Regions from separate parts of the Bacillus sp. 01N42_2 genome, predicted to be linked through region 1. Evidence: riboswitches for the same ligand, from Rfam matches in the RefSeq annotation. Region 1 holds a riboswitch; the other holds the start of a gene.

Region 1 (5,125 bases):
AATCATCGTCGATAAGAGCGGCGCGACAAGCGTTCCCGGCCTATTCGCCGCAGGGGACTGCACAGACGGCCCGTACAACCAAATCATTATTTCAATGGGATCAGGTGCAACTGCCGCTTTAGGCGCATTTGATTATTTGATCCGGAATTAATATAAAAAAGCCGCCATATGAATGGCGGCTTTTTATGTTATCAGTTAGGGTTTGCCCCGCCAACACATGCTTTTCCTCATCGTTTTGCAGCTGCTCCCACTTTTTCGCCTTCTTTCTATATCATTTGAATTTTAAGGGTAATGTTAACATTACCCTTGTTAAAATATCAATATATTTCCATTTATATCTATTACTTTTTTCCTTTAATTAGAAAGGGGTTATTTGAATTGCAAAGAAAGTCTTTTACTGACTCATCCATTTTCTTTTTTTTAATTTGTATTTTGGGAGGCATACTTTTTCTTTTAATAAAATGATTCGAGTCTTTTTTAGTTGTTGACTCTCTAATCTATTTATACATAAGGCTTGCTCGCTATTAAGGCCCTATATTCGCCTGGTCAACGAAAGAAAAAGACAGCATACTGCAAGCGGTACGCTGTCTTTTTCTTGAAACTCTGATGACTATTTCATTCATAACCTTTATGTCTTGCTCCCTCTCGCCCGATAGATAAGAAACAGTCCAATAAACCACAGCGGCGTCAGCAGCAAAGCCGGGCGCGTCGCATCCGCAAATAGCATAATCACCAGAATGGCGGCAAACAGCGCCAGCACGGCGTAATTGATAAACGGCGCGAACGGCGCCTTGAAAGACGAGCTTGCGTGTAAGTCCGGACGGCTTTTCCTGTATCTGATATGACAGACAAGAATCACGCCCCACACCCAAATGAAACAAATTGCGCTGATGGTGGTCACGATGCCAAACGCTTCTTCCGGTATCAATTTGCTTAAAAGAGCGCCCGCTGACAGCACAATGACGGATACCCATAATGCGCTGCTCGGCACATGGTTTTTATTCAGCTTCGCGAAACTTGCCGGCGCCTGTTTCGTTTTGCTTAAGTTATACAAAATCCGGCTTGTAGAAAACATCCCGCTGTTACAAGCAGAAGCGGCCGACGTTAATACGACAAAATTAATGATTCCCGCAGCCACCGGAATGCCGACTAAGCTGAAGGTTTTCACAAAAGGACTTTCCGCCGCATTCAGCTGCGTCCAAGGGTTAATACATAAAAGAATGATCAATGCCCCCACGTAGAAAAATAAAATACGCAATGGAATTTTATTGATAGCGGACGGAATGTTTTTTTTCGGATTTGATGTCTCCGCTGCCGACACACCCACTAATTCCACACCGACATAGGCGAAGATCACCATCTGGAACGACAGCAAAAAGCCCGAAAACCCGTTTGGAAACAAGCCGCCGTGCTCCCACAGATTCGCCGCTGAAACCGTTCCGGTATGCGTTTTGAACCCAATCACCAGTAAAACCAAACCGATGACAATTAACGCGAGAATCGTGATCACCTTAATTAAGGCGAACCAAAACTCCAATTCTCCAAAAATCTTGACCGTTAACAGATTAAGCCCTAATAAAATGAGCAAACAGATAAGTGCAGGAACCCACTGCGGAATGTCAAACCAATATTTCACATATACACCGACGGCGATCACATCCGCCATAGCCGTCATAATCCAGCAAAACCAATAAGTCCAGCCGGTGACAAACGCCGCACGCGGCCCTAAATACGCCTCGGCAATATCCGTTAATGATTGGTACCCCGCTTTAGATAACAGCAGTTCTCCCAGCGCCCTCATGACGAAAAAAAGCGCAATACCTACAATAAAATACGCAAAGATGATAGAAGGACCCGCCAGCTGAATCGCCTTACCGGATCCTAAAAACAATCCGGTGCCGATCGTGCCGCCAATGGCGATCAGCTGCACGTGCCGATTCGACAAGTCCCTCTTTAGCTCTCGCTGTTCCACACCTGACTCCTCCTTACTTTTTGATGAACGACGAGAAAATAAAGCCAATAAAAAAAGAGATTGGATGCCCTCCAATCTCATGGTCATAAGAATATCAAATTATATTTGCGCCGCTGACAATCAACAGCATGCCAAATACATATTCGGTACTCTTCTGTCCTTTTGCCTGAGATTGTGAACCCTTCGGCGCCGCGGTAAACCCGCGGTCTCTCCAGAAGCCGCTCCTGCTGTAGTGCGACCCACAGCAATCATAGCCTGCTACGTATTAAGTTTCCGATAGAAATAACTATCAGATAACTTTTTATTTTAATGGAAGTTTAATCATTTGTCAATAGGGTGATGAGCTGTCTGCGGAAGGTATATGTTGAGGCCTCAAGCGCCGCATTTTCTGTTTTGTTTGTCTCAAAAAGGACTTATGAGGTACTATCATATAAGGTCTAATGATTTAAATATCATGTCATACTTTAAATTCACCTTATCATGCAATCGCTCGTAAATAAAAAGGGGATGGACGAGATTGGAAACCAAATATTTAGATCTGCTCGCACAAAAATACGATTGTGAAGAAAAAGTGGTCACAGAGATCATTAATCTGAAAGCGATACTGAACCTGCCGAAAGGAACCGAGCATTTCGTCAGTGATCTGCACGGAGAGTATCAGGCATTCCAGCACGTGCTGCGGAACGGTTCAGGAAGAGTCAAAGAGAAGATCCGCGATATTTTCAGCGGCGTCATTTACGATAGAGAAATTGATGAACTGGCGGCTTTGGTCTATTATCCGGAGGACAAACTGAAGCTGATCAAACATGACTTTGATACGAAAGAGGCATTAAACGAGTGGTATAAAGAAACGATCCATCGGATGATTAAGCTCGTTTCATATTGTTCTTCCAAGTACACCCGCTCCAAATTGCGCAAAGCGCTGCCTGCCCAATTTGCTTATATTTCCGAAGAGCTGCTGTACAAAACAGAACAAGCCGCCAACAAAGAACAATATTACTCCGAAATCATAGAACAGATCATCGCGCTCGGCCAAGCTGATAAGCTGATCATCGGGCTTGCTTACAGCGTTCAGCGATTGGTAGTCGACCATCTGCATGTTGTCGGCGATATTTATGACCGGGGACCGCAGCCGGACAGGATTATGGAAGAACTGATCAACTATCATTCAGTGGATATTCAATGGGGGAATCACGATGTTCTCTGGATAGGCGCCTATGCCGGTTCGAAAGTATGTCTGGCCAATATTATCCGTATCTGTGCCCGCTATGACAACCTGGACATTATTGAAGACGTCTATGGCATCAATCTGAGACCGCTATTGAACCTTGCCGAAAAATATTATGATGATAACCCGGCTTTCCGCCCGAAAGCAACCGAAAACAGACCGGAAGATGAGATTAAGCAAATCACAAAAATCCATCAGGCGATCGCGATGATCCAATTCAAGCTTGAGAGCCCGATTATTAAGAGACGGCCGAACTTTAATATGGAAGAACGGCTGTTACTGGAAAAGATTGATTATGACTGCAATGAAATCACGCTGAACGGAAAAACATATCAACTGGAAAACACCTGCTTCGCGACGGTGAATCCCAAACAGCCCGATCAGCTATTAGAAGAAGAAGCAGAAGTCATGGACAAGCTGCTGTTCTCTGTCCAGAATTCCGAAAAGCTGGGCCGCCATATGAATTTTATGATGAAAAAAGGCAGCCTGTATTTAAAATATAACGGCAACCTGTTGATTCACGGCTGTATTCCTGTTGACGAAAACGGCAATATGGAAACGATGATGATAGAGGATAAAGCCTATGCGGGCCGTGAGCTTCTCGATGTATTTGAACGGTTCTTACGGGAAGCGTTTGCTCATCCGGAAGAAACCGATGACCTTGCGACAGACATGGTCTGGTACTTATGGACAGGCGAGTATTCCTCCCTCTTCGGAAAACGCGCCATGACCACCTTTGAGCGGTATTTCATCAAAGAGAAGGAAACGCATAAAGAAAAGAAAAACCCGTATTACTATTTGCGTGAAGATGAGGCAGCCTGCCGAAACATCCTGAAGGAATTCGGGCTCAACCCGGATCACGGCCATATCATCAACGGCCATACACCGGTAAAAGAAATCGAAGGCGAAGATCCGATCAAGGCAAACGGAAAAATGATCGTCATCGACGGCGGCTTCTCCAAAGCCTACCAATCCACAACAGGCATCGCCGGCTACACGCTCTTATACAACTCCTACGGCATGCAGCTCGTCGCCCATAAACACTTTAACTCCAAGGCCGAAGTGCTGAGCACAGGAACCGACGTCTTAACGGTGAAACGATTAGTTGACAAAGAGCTGGAGCGGAAGAAAGTGAAAGAAACGAATGTCGGTGAAGAACTGATGAAAGAAGTCGCGATCTTGGAGAAACTGCGGGAGTATCGGTATATGAATTGAGGAATATGGAGTTCAGGGATGATTCTCTGGGCTCTTTTTTATGATTCCCCGTAACAACGGCTAATGATCCCCTTTCCCTGTATGTAAAACTGATTTAACCGCTTCTTCAATCTCCTTATAACCCGTACATCTGCAAATATTGGACTCCAGCCAATTTTTAATCGTTTCATCACTTGCATTCGGCTCAGTATTCACTAAAGCATGACAATTCATGATAAAACCAGGTGTGCAATACCCGCATTGAAACGCAAATTTTTCAATAAAAGCCTTTTGAATCGGCGTATTGATCAGTCCTTCAATTGTCGTAATGTCCTTTCCTTCTCCTTCTGCCGCAAGCATTAAGCAAGATTTCATCGGTATCCCGTCCGTTAATACCGTACAGGCGCCGCAATCCCCATTTAAGCAGCCCGGCTTTGAACCAGTTAATCCGAGACGAAGACGGAGAGCAAATAACAAAGTATCGGCCGGTCTGACCGTCATCTGTCTTTCTTCGCCATTTACTTTCAACGTAATAGGATCAGACATGGGAACCTCCTTCTAATTCTTGTAAGGCATCTAAGATTGTATGCTGCAAGACAAATATCCGATATTCACTTGAGCCTTCTGCATCATCAAGAACGGGTTTAGGTACATACTGTAAAGACCTGCGCACTCTATCTTCTGCTGTGCCGCTTTTATCGTTAAGCACAGCCTCCATTTCAGCAGAACGA
Region 2 (5,125 bases), on a different contig from region 1:
CTTTCTCATCAGTTTTTTCGTTACTGCAAAATAGCCGCAGTGCGGGCCGCCGAACGCCGCAGGTATACCGAAAGGCTGCGCGTCCCCGACGACGATATCAGCTCCGTATGCTCCGGGCGGAGTCAAAATACCGAGGGCGAGCGGGTTAGAAGAAACAATCAGCTGGCTGTTCCCTTTATGTGCGAGCGGCTCAATGTCCTTTAACGGCTCAATTTGTCCGAAGAAGTTCGGATACTGGACGATTACAGCGGCCGTTTCATCACAGACGGCATGTTCTAATGCGTCAAGGTCTGTGACGCCGTTTTTTGCAGGCACCTCTACAACTTCAATATATTGGCCTTTTGCGTATGTTTTCAGGACATCCCGTGATTCCGGATGCACGGCGGCGGAAATGACGATTTTTTTCTTTTTGTTATGTCCTGACGCAAGCATCGCCGCTTCTGCCAGCGCCGTTCCCCCGTCGTACATGGAGGAGTTTGCAATATCCATACCTGTTAACTCGCAAATCATCGTTTGAAATTCAAAAATCGCCTGCAGCTCTCCTTGTGAAATTTCAGGCTGGTAAGGCGTATATGCCGTGTAGAACTCTGACCGGGAAATCACATGATCGACGATAACCGGCTGATAGTGATCGTACACTCCTGCCCCCAGAAAAGATGCATATGTAACAGCGTCCTTATTTTTCGCCGCAAGCTTTGTCAGCTCTCTTGTCAGCTCTGTTTCTGATTTTGCTTTTTTAATTTGGTAGTCTTTTTGAAACCTCACATCTTCCGGAATATCGGCAAACAGTTCATCAATTGAATCTGCGCCGATGGCTTTCAGCATTTCTTTTTTATCCTGTTCTGTCGCGGGCAAATATCGATGCTTCATATGACTCTCCTTTTTCAGCTCTGTTTTGGGCGTTTATAAAACGGTGTGCGGACAATCTTTGCTTTTACCGTTTTTTTGCGGATTTCCACTTCGACTTCCGTTCCGATTCCACTGAATTCCGTTTTGATTAAGGCAAGGCCGATATTTTTCTTTAACGTCGGGGATTGTGTGCCTGTCGTGACTTCCCCGATCAGAGCACCGTCTTTTTTTACGGCATAACCGTGTCTCGGAATCCCCTTTTCAATCATCTCAAGCCCGACCAGCTTACGCGGAGCTCCTTTTTCTTTCTGTTCACTCAATACAGACTTCCCGAAAAAGTCGGAATCTTTCTTGGGTTTTACGGCAAATCCGATCCCGGCTTCAATCGGCGTAATGTCTTTCGTCAATTCCTGACCGTATAAAGCGAGCTTCGCTTCAAATCTCAGCGTATCACGCGCGCCGAGGCCGCACGGAACGATTCCTTCATTCTCTCCCGCTGTAAGAATCTCCTTAAACAGATGAACCGCATCTTCATTTTTACAATAGAGTTCAAACCCGTCTTCACCGGTATAGCCTGTTCTTGAAAGCAGGACTTGGCGGCCGGCAACGTCAGCTCCATCAATAAACGTAAACGGTTTTAAGGAAGACAAATCACGTTCAGTCAGCTTCGCAAGAACCGCCTGAGCATTCGGCCCCTGAACGGCTAGCAGTGAAAGCCCGTCAGACTGATTGGTCAGCGTGACATCCCCTTCCGCGTGTTCTGTCAGCCAAGCGATGTCTTTTTCAATATTGGACGCGTTAATCACAAGCAGATAGCAGCTCTCGCTTTTCTGATAGATCAGCAAATCATCGACCGTACCGCCGTCAGGATAACACATGGCGGTATAGAGGGCGCTTCCCGGATTTAAATCGGCAACGTCATTTGTCATCATTTTTTGCAGAAAAGACAGGGCGTCTTTACCGGAGACTTCGACTTCTCCCATATGGGATACATCAAACAGACCCGCCTTTGTGCGGACGGCTTCATGCTCCTCTTTAATAGAAGAAAATTGAACCGGCAGCTCCCATCCTCCAAAATCAATCGTTTTTCCGCCGTATTCTTTATACACGTCATAAAGCGGTGTTCGTTTCAGCATCATCTTCCCCCTTCAGTCATTGGCGCATTGTAAAGACATATAAAAAAGGACAGAGAAACACCTCATGAAAATGAAGGTTTCTCTGTCCCGGCACCTGAAAGTTTACTTTATGAAAACATCATAAAGACGTCCCCTTTGGTGGTCTGCTGCTTCAAATCGCAGACACTCTCCAGAGTTGCGTCGAGCAAGAGTTCTTTTGCCTGAGAGATTCACTCCGCAGTTTGCTCCTTCGGCGCCCGGATGCACATTTTTCGTCCGAGTCTCTCCCCTTGCTGTCATTCGCTCATATTTACCAATTGTTATGGACATACTAAAGCAATATCTTTTAGTGAAATGATTACTTATATCCTACCACCCTCACTTACGTCCGGCAACAAAAATGATGATAAATCAGTTTTTTAAAAGAAAGGCGGTTTTGTTACATATGACAGCAGAGATCATATTTGATGCAAACTGGCCGGGAGAGTTTTCTGAGCGGCTGAAAACGGACGGTCCCTGGTCAAATTGGGAGATGTACAAACTGTCGGCTGAAGTCCAGCAGACCCTTGCCATTCCTGAATTCGAAGGGTTGAGGGCTCCTTTATACCTGCCCGATTTCACTCCGCTTCCCCATCAGCTTGAAGTCGCGCAGAAAGTCGTTGAAAAAATGAACGGCAAAGCGATTTTGGCTGATGAAGTGGGGCTCGGAAAAACGGTCGAAGCGGGACTGATTTTAAAAGAATACATGATTCGCGGGCTGGCCAAAAAAATCCTGATTCTTGTGCCGGCATCACTCGTGTCCCAGTGGGTGAAAGAGCTTCAGGAGAAGTTTTTAATACCCGCTGTTGAACAGAAAAAAAGCTATGTGTGGGAACAGTGCGATATCGTCGTTTCTTCTATTGATACGGCCAAGCGTTCGCCTCACAAGGAGATTGTGCTTTCGATTCCGTATGATCTCGTCATTATTGACGAAGCGCATAAGCTCAAAAACAGCAAAACGAAAAATTATGAATTTGCGAGAAGTCTTGTGAAGAAATACTGCCTGCTTCTGACGGCGACCCCGATTCAAAACCGGATCGAAGAAATTTTCAATTTAGTGTCACTGTTAAAACCCGGCCACTTAGGAAATGAAAGCGGATTTCAAGAAACGTTCAATCAAAAGGACGGGATTGACGCTCATGAGCATTTGAAAGAGCTCGTCAATAAAGTGATGATCCGCAACACGCGGAGCGACACCGGCCTTACATGGACGAAGCGCCACGTGGAAACAGTGCCGATCACCTTTTCACCGACGGAACAGGCGCTCTACGATGACATTAACGCACTGAAAAACGGCACAGAAAAGCCCGCAAGCGCATTTTCCATTATGACGCTGCAACGGGAGTGCTGTTCAAGCAGGGAAGCCGTGTATATGACGCTTAAAAAAATGCTTGATCAAAAAGACAAACAAGCGCCCGCTTTCGATGAACAGACGATCGCCAATTTAATGGACCGCATCAATCAAGTCACGCAAAACTCAAAAGCGATTCAAGTTGTTGACTTGATTAAAAAGATTAATGACAAGGTCATTATTTTTACTGAGTATCGGGCGACACAGATCTACTTGCAGTGGTTCCTTCAGCAGAACGGCATAAGCTCCGTTCCGTTCAGAGGCGGATTTAAGCGCGGAAAAAAAGACTGGATGAAGGATCTCTTCCGCGGCAAAGTGCAGGTCCTGATCGCTACAGAAGCCGGAGGGGAAGGAATCAACCTGCAATTTTGCAACCATATTATCAACTATGACCTCCCGTGGAACCCGATGCGGCTTGAACAAAGAATCGGAAGGATTCACAGACTCGGTCAGGAAAGAGATGTCCACATCTACAATATGGCGACAAAACATACGGTGGAAGAGCATATCTTAAAACTCTTGTATGACAAAATTCATTTATTTGAAAATGTCGTCGGAGAACTAGATGACATTTTAACAAAAATCAAAGTGAGCAATTTTGAAGATCATTTACATGATATTTTATGCCACTCGCTGACAGAGGAAGAAATGCGGATCAAAATGGACAACCTTACCTCTTTCTTATCGTACGGTACGGAAAAACCCGCCAGAAAAAAAGGCTCTTAATCTAAAAGGAGGAAGCGCGACATGAGACAGCAGGAGGTTCACCAATTTTTACTGCGCTTTTTTGAAGCGAACCACTGCCCGATTACTGAACACGGGCCGGGTTTTATGACGGTTCAGTTGACGGTCGAGATGGACAAACAAATTATGAACCGCCCGTTTTATTGGCATTGGCGTGAAAAAACGGGCGGCGAACCGAACCCGATGAAGATTACGTTCATCACTGATAAAGAAACGGCTCCGGAGGATATGGACGGCGAGTTTATTTACTTTGGAGCCCCGCGCCTCTTTCAAATCTTTCAAGCAGTTAAACAAAATGGGAGATTTACAAGAATATATGAGAAAATTGTATCAGCCGGAGCCAGAGTGCCGCTTCAGCCCTGGCTTGGATTAAATGTAGTGATTTCATACCAATCCGACATGAAAAAAGACAGACTTTTGTCTTTAGGCCTGCATCTTGTTTCTGGAACAATCGTTGAGGGATTTCAGCAGAAGCTTGCACCTCTGCCGATGACATCACAAATATCAGACTATTGCTTTACCATATCGCCGATGATTAAGCCGGAAAGCGGAATTAAAAGGATGGAGCATTACTTAAAAGACGCTGCCGCCAAAGAGCCGTCAGACTGGGCTGACAGCGCGATCGCCAGATGGAAAAAGGACCTCAGGCTGCTCGATCAGTTTTATGAGCAGACAGAAGAAAAACCTGAGGAATACCATTTGGAAAAACAAGCGCTGAAAGCCTTATATCAGCCGAAAATTCATATTCAGATTGAAAACGGCGGTTTATTTTTCCTGCAAAGTAATTTTTCTGGATAAGCGTTATCCATTCGACACCTTTCCCGTTTTTTCTGGAAATTCTATATTATAATAAAAGTATATAGAAAAAATTTCTGGCGTTTCGCATGCGATGAATCACTTCCAGACATGTAAAGATAAGGTCATGGGCGGATTGGCTGAAATACATAAACAAGTATTTTAGGAGGAGAAAATGCATGAAAAATGCAAAAATGGAATTTTCGCAATTAGATAAGGAATGGGTTGAGCT

What was found. A riboswitch is a leader RNA that binds a small molecule or an ion and turns the genes downstream of it on or off. The one in region 1 is predicted to bind glycine.
Region 2: linked by a shared signal. The riboswitch ahead of gcvT (glycine cleavage system aminomethyltransferase GcvT) and the one ahead of AC1DN5_RS03580 (amino acid permease) in region 1 are both predicted to bind glycine.

What each region holds. Positions count from the first base shown of each region.
Region 1 is NZ_JBFTRO010000001.1:694,540-699,664, forward strand. It holds gene ahpF (alkyl hydroperoxide reductase subunit F) at 1-151, shown strand, start outside; gene AC1DN5_RS03580 (amino acid permease) at 629-1,972, opposite strand; glycine riboswitch at 2,117-2,197, opposite strand; gene fbp (fructose-1,6-bisphosphatase) at 2,490-4,415, shown strand; gene AC1DN5_RS03590 ((2Fe-2S)-binding protein) at 4,476-4,940, opposite strand; gene AC1DN5_RS03595 (FAD binding domain-containing protein) at 4,933-5,125, opposite strand, start outside.
Region 2 is NZ_JBFTRO010000003.1:88,098-93,222, forward strand. It holds gene gcvPA (aminomethyl-transferring glycine dehydrogenase subunit GcvPA) at 1-870, opposite strand, end outside; gene gcvT (glycine cleavage system aminomethyltransferase GcvT) at 885-1,985, opposite strand; glycine riboswitch at 2,164-2,264, opposite strand; gene AC1DN5_RS07910 (DEAD/DEAH box helicase) at 2,410-4,080, shown strand; gene AC1DN5_RS07915 (YqhG family protein) at 4,102-4,896, shown strand; gene sinI (anti-repressor SinI) at 5,073-5,125, shown strand, end outside.